Regions from separate parts of the Terrisporobacter muris genome, predicted to be linked through region 2. Evidence: riboswitches for the same ligand, from Rfam matches in the RefSeq annotation. Region 2 holds a riboswitch; each other region holds the start of a gene.
The links. A riboswitch is a leader RNA that binds a small molecule or an ion and turns the genes downstream of it on or off. The one in region 2 is predicted to bind S-adenosylmethionine.

Region 1: another riboswitch for S-adenosylmethionine. It lies ahead of metK (methionine adenosyltransferase); the one in region 2 lies ahead of NSA58_RS01980 (O-acetylhomoserine aminocarboxypropyltransferase/cysteine synthase family protein).
Region 3: another riboswitch for S-adenosylmethionine. It lies ahead of NSA58_RS09995 (ECF-type riboflavin transporter substrate-binding protein); the one in region 2 lies ahead of NSA58_RS01980 (O-acetylhomoserine aminocarboxypropyltransferase/cysteine synthase family protein).
Region 4: another riboswitch for S-adenosylmethionine. It lies ahead of NSA58_RS15770 (MetQ/NlpA family ABC transporter substrate-binding protein); the one in region 2 lies ahead of NSA58_RS01980 (O-acetylhomoserine aminocarboxypropyltransferase/cysteine synthase family protein).

What each region holds. Positions count from the first base shown of each region.
Region 1 covers NZ_JANKBY010000184.1:3,556-6,770, reverse strand. The annotation lists gene mreB (rod shape-determining protein) at 1-910, shown strand, start outside; gene yyaC (spore protease YyaC) at 1,100-1,609, opposite strand; SAM riboswitch class I at 1,814-1,923, shown strand; gene metK (methionine adenosyltransferase) at 2,028-3,215, shown strand, end outside.
Region 2 covers NZ_JANKBY010000012.1:3,130-6,344, forward strand. The annotation lists gene NSA58_RS01975 (MATE family efflux transporter) at 1-312, opposite strand, end outside; gene NSA58_RS01980 (O-acetylhomoserine aminocarboxypropyltransferase/cysteine synthase family protein) at 437-1,726, opposite strand; SAM riboswitch class I at 1,861-1,961, opposite strand; gene rsmH (16S rRNA (cytosine(1402)-N(4))-methyltransferase RsmH) at 2,024-2,962, opposite strand; gene lgt (prolipoprotein diacylglyceryl transferase) at 2,989-3,215, opposite strand, start outside.
Region 3 covers NZ_JANKBY010000109.1:3,907-7,121, forward strand. The annotation lists gene NSA58_RS09990 (ABC transporter ATP-binding protein) at 1-685, opposite strand, end outside; gene NSA58_RS09995 (ECF-type riboflavin transporter substrate-binding protein) at 876-1,424, opposite strand; SAM riboswitch class I at 1,577-1,676, opposite strand; gene NSA58_RS10000 (DUF5050 domain-containing protein) at 1,844-2,938, shown strand; gene NSA58_RS10005 (LCP family protein) at 3,011-3,215, opposite strand, start outside.
Region 4 covers NZ_JANKBY010000272.1:172-3,386, reverse strand. The annotation lists gene NSA58_RS15780 (amino acid ABC transporter permease) at 1-479, shown strand, start outside; gene NSA58_RS15775 (amino acid ABC transporter ATP-binding protein) at 497-1,129, shown strand; SAM riboswitch class I at 1,226-1,331, shown strand; gene NSA58_RS15770 (MetQ/NlpA family ABC transporter substrate-binding protein) at 1,449-2,252, shown strand; gene NSA58_RS15765 (PH domain-containing protein) at 2,756-3,215, shown strand, end outside.

The DNA.
Region 1 (3,215 bases), on a different contig from region 2:
AGTTTTAGCAGTTGGAAATGAAGCGAGAAAAATGATAGGTAGAACACCTGCAAATATAGTGGCAATAAAACCATTAAAAGATGGTGTTATTTCAGATTATGAAGCAACTGAAAAAATGTTAAAATACTTTACAGAAAAGATAGTAGAGAAAAAAGGATTTAGAAGGCTTGTAATGCCAAGAATAATGGTGTGTGTACCAACAGGTGTTACAGAAGTTGAAAAAAGGGCAGTAGAAGAAGCAACTAGAGAAGCTGGGGCAAGAGAAGTTTATATAATAGAAGAACCAATAGCAGCAGCGATTGGTGCTGGTATGGATATATCTCTACCAAATGGGAATATGGTAATAGATATAGGTGGAGGAACTACGGATATAGCTGTTATATCTCTTGGGGGAGCAGTAGTTAGTGACTCAATTAAAGTAGGTGGAGATAAGTTTGATGCTGCCATAGTAGCTTATATTAAGAAAAAGCATAATCTTCTTATAGGTGAAAGAAGCGCAGAAAAGCTGAAAATGGAAATTGGGACAGCTATGAAAGATAGTGAAGAAAAGCTTATGAAAATAAGTGGTAGAAATATAATAAAAGGACTTCCAGAAACTATAGAAGTAAGCTCAGAAGAAATAGCAGAAGCTTTAGAAGAATGTATAAAGCAAATAGTTGCTACAACTAGAGTAGTATTAGAAAAAATACCACCAGAATTGGCAGCTGACATAAGTACATCTGGGATAGTAATGACAGGTGGAGGAGCATTATTAAAGAATTTAGATAAGAGAATTGAAGAAGCAACAGGAATTAATGTAATAGTTGCTGACGATCCATTATCTTGTGTTGCAAGAGGAACTGGTTCATCATTAAGTACATTAGATTTATTAGAAACAGGTGGAACATTTAAAAGAAGAAATAAAAAATAATATAAAAGGGCTGTCATAATAATTTTAATTAGTATGTACGGCCCTTTTTAATTTGTAAGAATTTTATATTTTATATGAAATATGGATAAAACATAAAATCCAACTACTTAATGGAGCAACTAACCAGATTTATAGTCCGTTGCCACATTAACAAAGCGAATTTTCAGATAAGTACATAGATGATTATGTTTAAGTTGAGAGTAATATTGATAAAGCAATAGTTTCAGCCAATTCGAGAATAAAATGTAGTCGAACATTATTAAATGAAAATCTATTATTTTCATCTACTTTATCTACAATACCTACAATTGAATGAGATCCAATTTGCGGGAGTTTTTTACCTACGCCTTTACCTGGAAGAATGGGTCCTTTTCTAATTTGGATATTTCCTATATTATTTATAGAACCTAAGCAGGCATCAATAGCTAAGAATTCACTGTTAGGATGTTTTTCTTTTACTTGATCAATAGATTCATATATGTTCAAGGCATGAATAGGATTATCTAGGGTACCGTAAACGGGGTATTTAAAGTCGCTATTTTTAAGCATAGTACCGACTAAAGGACCTAAAGCATCTCCTATAGCACGATCCGTTCCTATACAAATAACAACGGTATTTTCATTAATTATATCTTTGAGTATTAAGCTTAATATTTCTATAACATTTTCTTTTTTATAGTTCACTTTGGCTAAATACATAGGAACTTACCTCCCTTCAAAAATATATGAACTACCTAATAAAAAAATACATAACTTTAATAAACATAAAGACACTTATATATTAATCATATGATGCAAGGTGTAATAGTGTTCATAAAATAAATAAATTCTTGACACTATATCAAAAAAAGGTTATCATATAGTTGTTAAAAGTAATATTAAAATATGTGTAATCGTGATTACACCTTATCAAGAGAGGCGGAGGGACAGGCCCTATGAAGCCCAGCAACCACTTCCAATATTTGGGGGACGGTGCTAAATCCTACTTAACGGAAACGTTAGAGAGATGAGGTTAGTTAATTAGAATTTTTATGTGATAATTAACCTCTTCTGTCAAAGAAGAGGTTTTATTTTTACCCAAATTGACAAAAATACATAATAAAAAGGAGGAAGTACAATGTCAAGACATTTATTTACATCGGAGTCAGTAACTGAAGGCCATCCAGATAAAATGTGTGACCAAATTTCAGATGCAATATTAGATGCTTTATTAGAGAAGGACCCTTTATCAAGAGTAGCTTGTGAAACAACTACAACTACAGGATTAGTATTAGTAGCAGGTGAAATATCTACAAAAGCTTATGTAGATATACAAAAAATAGTTAGGGATACAATAAAAGAAATAGGATATACAAGAGCTAAGTATGGATTTGATAGTCAAACTTGTGCAGTTATAACTGCTATAGACGAGCAATCATCAGATATAGCTATGGGAGTTGATGAAGCTTTAGAAAGTAGGAGTGGAGAACAAACTGAAGAAGAAATAGAAGCTATAGGAGCAGGAGATCAAGGTATAATGTTTGGATTTGCATGTAATGAAACTCCAGAATTAATGCCATTACCTATATCTTTAGCACATAAATTATCTAGAAGATTAACAGAAATAAGAAAAAATGAAACAGTAGATTATTTAAGACCAGACGGTAAAACTCAAGTTACAGTAGAGTACGATGGAAATAAGCCAGTAAGAGTACATACTATACTAATATCTACTCAACATAGTGAACATGTGGATAACGAAACTATAAGAAAAGATTTAATAGAGTTAGTAATAAAAGAAGTTATACCAGCAGATTTACTAGATGATGAAACTAAAATATACATAAATCCAACAGGAAGATTTGTTATAGGTGGACCACAAGGAGATACTGGTTTAACAGGAAGAAAAATAATAATAGATACTTATGGAGGATATGCTAGACACGGTGGTGGAGCATTCTCAGGAAAAGATGCAACTAAGGTTGATAGATCGGCTGCTTATGCTGCAAGATACGTTGCTAAAAATATAGTAGCTGCAGGACTTGCAGATAAGTGTGAAATAGAACTAGCTTATGCTATAGGTGTTGCTAAGCCATTATCTATATTTGTTGACACATTTGGAACAGGAAAAGTGTCAGAAGCTGAGTTAGTTGAATTAATTAATAAGAACTTTGACTTAAGACCAGGTGCTATAATAAGAGACTTAGACTTAAGAAAACCTATATACAGACAAACAGCTGCTTATGGACACTTTGGAAGAACTGACATTGATTTACCATGGGAAAGAACTGACAAAGCTGAAACATTAAGAAAACAATCTTCAGTA
Region 2 (3,215 bases):
GCTTAAAAATAGAAAAAGGATAAGTTGATCTGCACTTTTACATGCTTTATCTTCTTTCTTTTGGCCCAAATATTGGCCTGCTACAACAGCTCCCCCTGTTGCAAGAGCTGTAAAAATATTCATTATAAGAATATTTATACTATCTACTAATGATACTGCTGATACAGCTGATTCCCCTATACTTGCAATCATAATAGAATCAACTAAACCTACTGTCACTAGTAAAAATTGCTCTATTATTAAAGGAAAAATAAGTTTATATAAACTTTTATCAGAGAATAAATATCCATTTGCTTTTGAAGTAACTTCCATAGTATACCCTCCTTGAAATTTTTACCAATAACAATTATAGCAGATATTCACTTTGTATACATAAGTTTCAATCCCTTTAATATAAAAAAGAAGATGAATGTTATCACCTTCCTTTTTCTTAGTTCTATAATGATGCTTTTTCTAAAGCTTGATTTAAATCCCAAATTAAATCATCTATATCTTCTATTCCCACAGAAACTCTTATCATATCTGGAGTAACTTCTGCCAATTCTTGTTCTTTTTCATTTAATTGAGCATGAGTTGTACTAGCTGGATGAATTACCAGTGATTTAGCATCTGCAACATTAGCAAGGTGAGAGAATATTTGAAGGGATTCTATAAATTTAATTCCTGCTTCCAATCCTCCTTTTATTCCAAAAGTAAATATAGACCCTGGTCCCTTAGGTAAATATTTTTGACCTAAGTCATAATATTTATTTCCTTTTAAACCTGGATAGTTTACCCAAGCAACTTTAGGGTGATTATTTAAAAATTCTGTAATTTTCTTAGTATTTTCCACATGTCTTTCCACCCTCAAAGATAAAGTCTCAAGTCCTATTAATAATTGGAATGCACTTTGTGCACTTAGAGATGCTCCTGTATCTCTTAAGTATTGAGCCAATAACTTTGTAGCATAAGCTGACTTTCCGCAATCCTTAGCATAATTTAATCCATTATAAGATAAGTCTGGTTCTGTTAAGCATGGGAATTTTCCACTTTCTATCCAATCAAAGTTACCACTATCAACTACTACTCCACCTAAAGTTGTTCCATGTCCACCTATAAATTTTGTAGCTGAATGAACAACTATGTCTACCCCATAATCAAATACTTTTACTAAATAAGGTGTTCCAAAAGTATTATCTAACATAAATGGAATTTTAGCTTCATGAGCTATCTCTGCAATTTTTTCTATATCAATAATATTTATTCCTGGATTTCCTATAGTTTCTGCATAAACAAGTCTTGTTTTATCATTTATAGCATCTCTAAAACTTTCTGGATCATCAGGATTTACAAAATGAGTTGTTATCCCTAGTTTAGGTAACATATTTGATAATAAATTAAATGTTCCACCATAAATTGTTGGTGCAGCAACTATTTCATCACCAGCTTGAAGTATATTTAATATAGCTGCATTTATTGCCCCCATTCCTGAAGAAAAAGCCACAGCTCCTACTCCACCTTCAAGTAGTGCCATTCTTTCCTCAAATACAGCCACAGTTGGATTTGATATTCTTGAGTAAATATGTCCATCTGTTTTTAAAGCAAATAAATCTGCACCATGAGCCACACTTTCAAAGCAATATGATGTTGTTTGATAAATTGGAACTGCTCTAGCTCCCGTAGATGAATCTGGTTGTTGTCCCCCATGAATTTGTAATGTTGCAAAGCCTAACTTTCTTTCACTCATTATTTGTATCCCCCTTGTTATTTAATATAAATAATATTAAACAATATATAAAAAACCTTACAAGTTATATCTCATAATATAAAAAAGACTCTTTTATCTTAAAGATAAAAGAGTCTTAATAATCTAAGATTTATCTCTTATCTTTCTTATGTTTCCATAAGTAGGATTTAGCACCTATCTAATATAGGTTGCTGGACTTCTTTGGGCCTATTCCCTCCATCACTCTTGATAAGATTTTTTACTATTAATTTAATAAGTTAATTGTATACATGTTTTTATTATCTTGCAATAAAAAAATTATTTTTTTTGAGCTACTCTAAGTTTTGCACTTCTAGCTCTTGGATTTCTTTCAATTTCTTCATCACTAGGAAGTATTGGTTTTCTTGTTATAATCTTAACTTCTGACTTTTTATTACATTGACAAATTGGAAGCTCTGGTGGACATACACAACTTAAAGCTAAGTCTTTGAATTCATTTTTAACTATTCTATCTTCTAAAGAATGGAAAGTTATTATACAAACTCTTCCTCCCTTATTCATCATAGATACAGCATCCTCTATCATTTTATTTATTACACCAAGCTCATTGTTTACTTCTATTCTTATAGCTTGAAATGTTCTCTTCGCAGGGTGTGGTCCATCTATTCTAGCTTTTTTAGGTATTGCTTTTTTGATAACATCAACAAGCTCACCAGTTTTTTCAATTGGACCATTCGCTTCTCTTTCTTCTACTATGAATTTTGCAATTCTTTTTGCCCAATTATCTTCACCATAATCTTTGATTATCTTAGCTAATTGTTCTTCACTATAAGTGTTTACCACGTCATAAGCAGAAAAATCTTTTCTAACGTCCATTCTCATATCTAATGGTGCATCATGCATATAAGAAAATCCTCTATCAGCTTCATCAAGTTGATGAGAAGATACACCTAAATCAGCAAGTACTCCATCTATTTTGTAAACACCTATTTTTTCCAGCTCTGATTTGAGATTTTCAAAATTACTGTGTACAAATCTTACTCTATCTGAGTACTCAGCTAATCTTTCTTTTGCCGTAGCTATGGCATTTTTATCTTGATCAAATCCTATAAATAATCCTTTATCAGATAATCTCTTTACTATTTCTTTTGAATGACCTGCACCACCCATGGTACAGTCAACATATACTCCATCTTCTTTTATGTCTAAATTTTCAATACATTCATCTAGTAGTACTGACACATGATTAAATTCCATTTTTTCTTCTCCTTAAGAGTTACTAGTTAGCCTCTATTTTTCTTCTTTGATAATATTTTATGTAAAATCAAACAAACTATAATTGTTACTAAACTTATTACTTGAGCCATTCTAAGTTGACCAATCATAAGAGAATCTGTTCTAAGTCCTTCTATGAAAAATCTTCCTATAGAATATAATATTAAATAAGTTATAGCCAATTGACCTTCATATTTTTTCTTTTTTCTAAAACACCATAAGAATATGAATATAC
Region 3 (3,215 bases), on a different contig from region 2:
CATCAGGAGTACCAATAGCTTTAACTTCACCTCTGTCTATAACAATAACTTTATCAAAAGCTTGTTCTAGAACATCTTCAATTCTATGTTCAACTATTATAATAGTTTTGTTTGTTTTTTCATGAATACTATTAACTAACTCCATGACTTCTTTTCCGCTAGCTGGATCTAAGTTAGCTAAAGGCTCATCGAAAAGAAGTATTTCAGCATCATTGCCAAGAACTCCAGCTAATGAGACTCTTTGTTTTTGTCCTCCGGATAATTCATAAGGACTGTGATTAATAAAATCAACCATGTTTACTAATTCGAGTGCATTTACAACTTTAACTTTCATTTCTTTAACTGGTATGGCGTCATTTTCAAAGTTAAATGCAACATCTTCTCCAACAGAAAGGCCTATAAATTGAGAGTCTTGATCTTGCATTATTGTACCGACTTTTTTACTTACATCCGATAAACTTTTTTCATAAGGTTTAATATTATCTATTATAAGTTCGCCTTCAATTTCACCACTGTATGAAAAAGGAATAAGTCCGTTTATACAATGAGAAAGAGTAGATTTTCCAGAACCGCTTGGTCCTACTATTAAGACTTTTTCACCTTTATTTATAGTTATATCTATATTTTTTAAAGTTTTATCAACTACATTGTTGTATTTAAAACTAAAGTTTTTAAAACTTATCATTATATTCTCCTTATTTTTTACTTTATTTAGTCCTCGATTTTTAGATTGATATTTTAAGCAACGGAGATGGCTGAAGCGTAAGCAAAGCCATATCGTTGGCGCTATGTTATAAAAATTTTAAGCAACGGAGATGGCTGAAGCGCGAGCAAAGCCATATCGTTGGCGCCATAGTGGATTAAAGATTGAGACTTTAGTCCTCAATCTTTAATCCACTATTTTTTTTATTTGCTCTAACGAAACCTAGTATAGTTGGAACTCCAATACCTAAAAATACTATTCCATTTGTAAATATGGCAAGAGCAGCTTGAATTTTCATTTTGTCTAAAGGTTCACCCATAACAACTACGTCGAAACCAGCAGCAAATATAAATGCTAAGATAATACCAATCATACCTGTAATTACAAGATATGAAACGTGGAACTTATTGCATAAACCATCTTTTATGCTAAATTTCTTGCATCTGAAAACTAGGCCCATAAAAAGACCCATAATACCAGAGCTTGCTACCCAGCCCCACCAGATTCCCCAACCAGCAATCATGTCAGTCAGCATATGACCTAAAAAGCCCATTGAAAATCCAACTAATGGACCAAATAGAGCAGAAAAGATTGCAAGTAGTGCTATGGCAGGTTTTAATTGTGTATTGGGACCAATGGGAATTCCAACAAATCCTAAGGCTCCATAAAGAGCAGCAGCAACGCCGATTGTCACTATTGTTTTTGTATCTATTTTGATCATATTACTTGTATTTCTCCATTTCCTTTAATTCTATTTATTTTATTACCTTATAATTTGATTTTAAATCAGAAATAATTTAACTAAAATATGAGTTTTGATTAAAATTTTATATAAAAAAATCTCTTTCCGGTAAGAAAGAGATTATATACGTAATCTTATCTTCCAGAATTCTTCTGTAGGAATTAGCACCTTTGTCTTTCGACCGGTTGCTGGGTTTCATAGGGCCAGTCCCTCCACCTCTCTTGATAAGGAATATTTTATTTAAGTTCCAGCGTATATTTTATAAAAAAAGTCGAAATTTGTCAAGTTCAAAAATATAATTAGATAACTTATAAATATATTACAATTTAATAAGAAATATAGAGGAAAAGGTTATATTGGGATATATTAAACTTATATAAGGATTATGGAGGGAATATATGAGTAAATTAAAGAAAATTTTATCTGCCGTATTAGTGGTATGCACAATAATTACTTGTGGTTTTACAAAGAATGTTGATGCAGCCTCAGTATATGGTAACAGCAATTCAAACATAAGTAACGGAGGCTACTCAGCGACCAGAGGGAACTACTCTTATGTAAGAAGCAGTAAGATATACAAAAAAACTGAAGAGTCAAACTATTATTATATTTACAGAACTTATAAAAATGGAAGTACAAAAAAACAAATAGTAAATAATGCAGCAGAAGAGCCATACATAAATGTAGTTGGAAATTATATATATTATGTGGGAGTATATGATTCAGGTAACAACTATGGAATATATAGAGTTAAAACTGATGGTACAGGAAAAACTAAATTAATAGGAAATTACGGATATAATTCATTTATTGTACAAGATAATTACTTATACTACATAAAGGAAACAACGAATAGTAATTATGATGAAGTGTCATCTTTATGTCGTTATAACTTATCAACTAAGAAAACTGTATCAACTTTATATACTACAACATCTAGATATATAGGTGACATGTCATTATCTGGAGATTATATATACATATCAGCTATAGGGGATGAGACTTCTATAATCTACAAAATAAACAAAAAAACTAAGTCTAGAACAACAGTTTATAAATATAAATCAGGCAAAAAAGAAGAGTCTTGTATAGATGATATGGTTTATTATAAAGGAAATATATACTATACAATTTATAATGATAAAAATCTTTATGATGAAAATGACGATACTTGCCAAGTATACAAAATATCTTCTACTGGAAAAAATAACAAACGTTTATCAAAGCATTTTACTAAAGGCATAAATTTATATAATAATAAAATGTATTATATCAATACAAATGGTAGTATATGCTCAATGAAGTTAGATGGAAGCAGCCGAAAGACTATAAAAAAAGCAAGTAAAAATCAATGGTATTACAGTATAAATACTTCGAATAGTAGAATGTATTTTGGAAGAGTTGTAATTGATTCATATGATCCATTTGAAGGAGTGCTTAGTGATAATATATATAGAACGACTTTAACAGGTGCATCTATGGTTAAGATGTAACTTTTTTATAAATAAATGCTGTAGCATAAGTGACTAAACCTATGCTACAGCATTTTGTATTATCTTTTAAATTTAATAATTAAGTTGTACATTACTATTATCTTTTAAATATTCGTGCTTATCCATATCAATATCATTATTTATAAAGTCTTGTAAAACTTGTCTTGAGTTTAAATCATATAGCCAAACCCATCCGGCGTTTTTATATTTACCGCCTTTAACATGGACGTTATCGATTATTGGGAATTGTCCTTGTTTTATAGTTAGTGGTTTAAAA
Region 4 (3,215 bases), on a different contig from region 2:
TACTAATTATGAGAGGAACCCCCCTATTATTACAACTAGTATTTGTATTCTTTGGGCTTCCTTTAATGGGAATAGTATTTGATAGATTTGATGCTGTAATTGTAGCATTTTCACTAAATTATGCAGCTTATTTTGCTGAAATATTTAGAGGGGGGATCCAATCTATAGACAAAGGGCAATATGAAGGAGCTTTTGTATTAGGATTTAGCAAATTTGATATGTATAGAAGAATAGTTTTCCCTCAAGTTATAAAAAGAGTATTACCAGCTATGTCAAATGAAGTAATAACATTAATTAAAGACACAGCTATAGTATATGCCATAGGTTTAAATGATATATTAAGAATTGCTCAAATAGCACAAAATCGCCAAGCGAGTATAGTACCTTTAATAGAAGCTGGTGCAGTATATTTAGTGCTAATTGGAATTTTAACAATAATGTTTAAAAAAATTGAAAATAAATATGCGTATTATAGATAAATAGAGGTGAGACAAATATGCTAAAAGTAAAAAATTTAAATAAATCTTTTGGGGAGAATAAAGTATTAAATAATATAAATTTTGAAGTTAATACTGGAGAAGTATGTGTGATTTTAGGAAAATCAGGTGCAGGAAAAACTACAATTCTTAGATGTATAAATGGTCTTGAAACTTTTGATGATGGAGAAATTATAGTAGATAATTATGTAATGAAAGATAAAAGTCATATATCAAAGAATAGAGATAAAATAGGAATGGTATTCCAAAACTTTAACTTGTTTCCACATATGTCAGTATTGGAAAATATAATATCAGCACCAATAAATGTTCTTAAAAAACCAAAAGAAGATGCAATTAAACAAGCAAAAGATATTTTAAAAATGGTAGATTTAGAAGATAAAGTAGATGCTTATCCTTATGAATTATCTGGTGGTCAATGTCAAAGAGTTGCCATAGCAAGGGCATGTGCATTAACGCCAAAAGTTCTTTGTTTTGATGAGCCAACATCTGCGTTGGATGTTGATTCAATAGAAAAAGTTTTAAAAATTATAAGAAATCTAAAGGCTAAAGGTATGGCAATTCTAATAATAACTCATGATATAGGATTTGCTAATGATATCAATGATAAAATTATAAAAATAGGAAGCTAAGAATTAAAGAAAAATAAAAATATAAAAAATTAATTATACAATTTACATTAAAAAGAAACAGTGCTATGATAATTATCAAATTAAAAAATAAAAAATCTCTTATCTAGAGTGGTGGAGGGACTGGCCCTATGAAACCCGGCAACCAGTATATTTTTATATACACGGTGCTAAATCCTGCAGTAGGTTTACTGAAAGATAAGTATAAATTCGCTATTAAAACTTGAGTTTATACTCAAGTTTTTTTGTTTTAGAGGAATTAAAGTTTAACTAATGGAGGAATTAGAGAGATTTTTATTATCAATTTAAGGGGGATATTATTATGAAATCAAAAAAATTATTAAGTGTAGTGATGAGTGCGCTACTATGTGTATCATTAGCTGGATGTGCAACATCATCTGAATCTAAGGATGATAAAATAATCAAAGTAGGAGCTACATTAGTTCCAGGTGGTGAATTATTAGAAAAGTTGAAACCACTTATAGAAGAAAAAGGATATGGTTTAGAAGTTGTGACATTTAATGATTATATTTTACCTAATGAATCATTAAACAATGGAGAAATAGATGCTAATTTATTTCAACATAAGCCTTATTTAGATGAAGCAGTAAAAAGCAAAGGTTATGAAATAATGGCAGGGTCTAAGCTATATGTTTGTCCAGGAGTGTTATATTCTAAGAAAATAAACTCTATAGATGAATTTAAGAGTGGAGATACAATTGCTATAAGTGATAACGCTGCTTCTGCATCAAAGTCTTTAAGATATTTAGAAAGTGAAGGACTAATCACTTTAAAAGAAGGTGATATAGTAGGGGTTAATGACATTATTAAAAATCCAAAAAATTTAGATTTTGTTCAATTAGATGTGGCACAAATACCACCATCATTAGAAGATGTTACTGCTGGATTTGTTGATACAACTTATGCTATACCTGCAGGACTTAGTGCAGAAGAAGACGGAATCTATACAGCACCAGTAAATGATGAATATGCAAATTTACTTGCTTATAGAACGAAAGACAAAGATAATGAGAAAATAAAAGTATTAGAAGAGGTTCTTACATCTGATGAATGTAGAGAAATTATAGAATCTAAATATAAAGGAATTGTAATACCTGTATTTTAATATTAATACAGCCACTAAAATAAAAATATACATATAATTAGGAAAAAATATTTATTATGTTGTAATATTTTGTCTAATACTTATATATTAATTATAAAAATATTAAATCAAGGTTGTAGCTATATGAATGAATGACTTAGATTGATCTTAGACAGTATTTCTTTTCCAATATGGATAAAGGATTTAAGTTTCATCAGTGTTGGATTTTTCCTCTAATATATGAAAATGATAAAATACTGAAAATTGTAGGATGGGGATTGATGAATTAATTATAGTAGGGGAACTTCATGATATAGGCAAAATAGGGATTAGCGAAGAAATATTAATAAAAGAAGCTTGAGAGATGTGCTGGAACTCAGTTTTACCAAGTTGTTGAAAAATTTATTGAATGTATCAGATAGGAAATTTATGACAAGTAATTTAAAAATCACCATGATTGAATAGCAATACAAACATGGTATAATATAAATGTATTAAAAACTTAAACTATTTTGGAGGATAACATGGCAGGAAATATATTTGGGAAAATGGCAGCAGATACATTAGGTTTATCTGATATAGGTAAGATAATAGATCCAAATGACTTTAACAAAGTTGATGGAGATGACTACATAATGAATGAAGATGGTGAAAAAATCTACTTTGTTATAAAATCAAAATCAGATGAATACGTATTTACGAACAGAGGTCTAATACATGTAGATGGTGCATCTGCTGTAAGTAAAAAAAGAGTAGTAAAAAGACATGAGTTTCGTAGTGAAAATGTTCATTCAGTAACATTAGAAACTGCAGGAACAGTAGATTTAGATGTGGAAATTAAGTTTAGTTTTGCAGATAATTACTTTAGTATAGATGTTGATAAAAAACAAATAGAGCAACTAAAAGACTTATATAAAGCTTTATTTGAAATTGGAAAAATCCAACATAAGAATAGACAATCTTATGAATATGGGATGAAAAGTT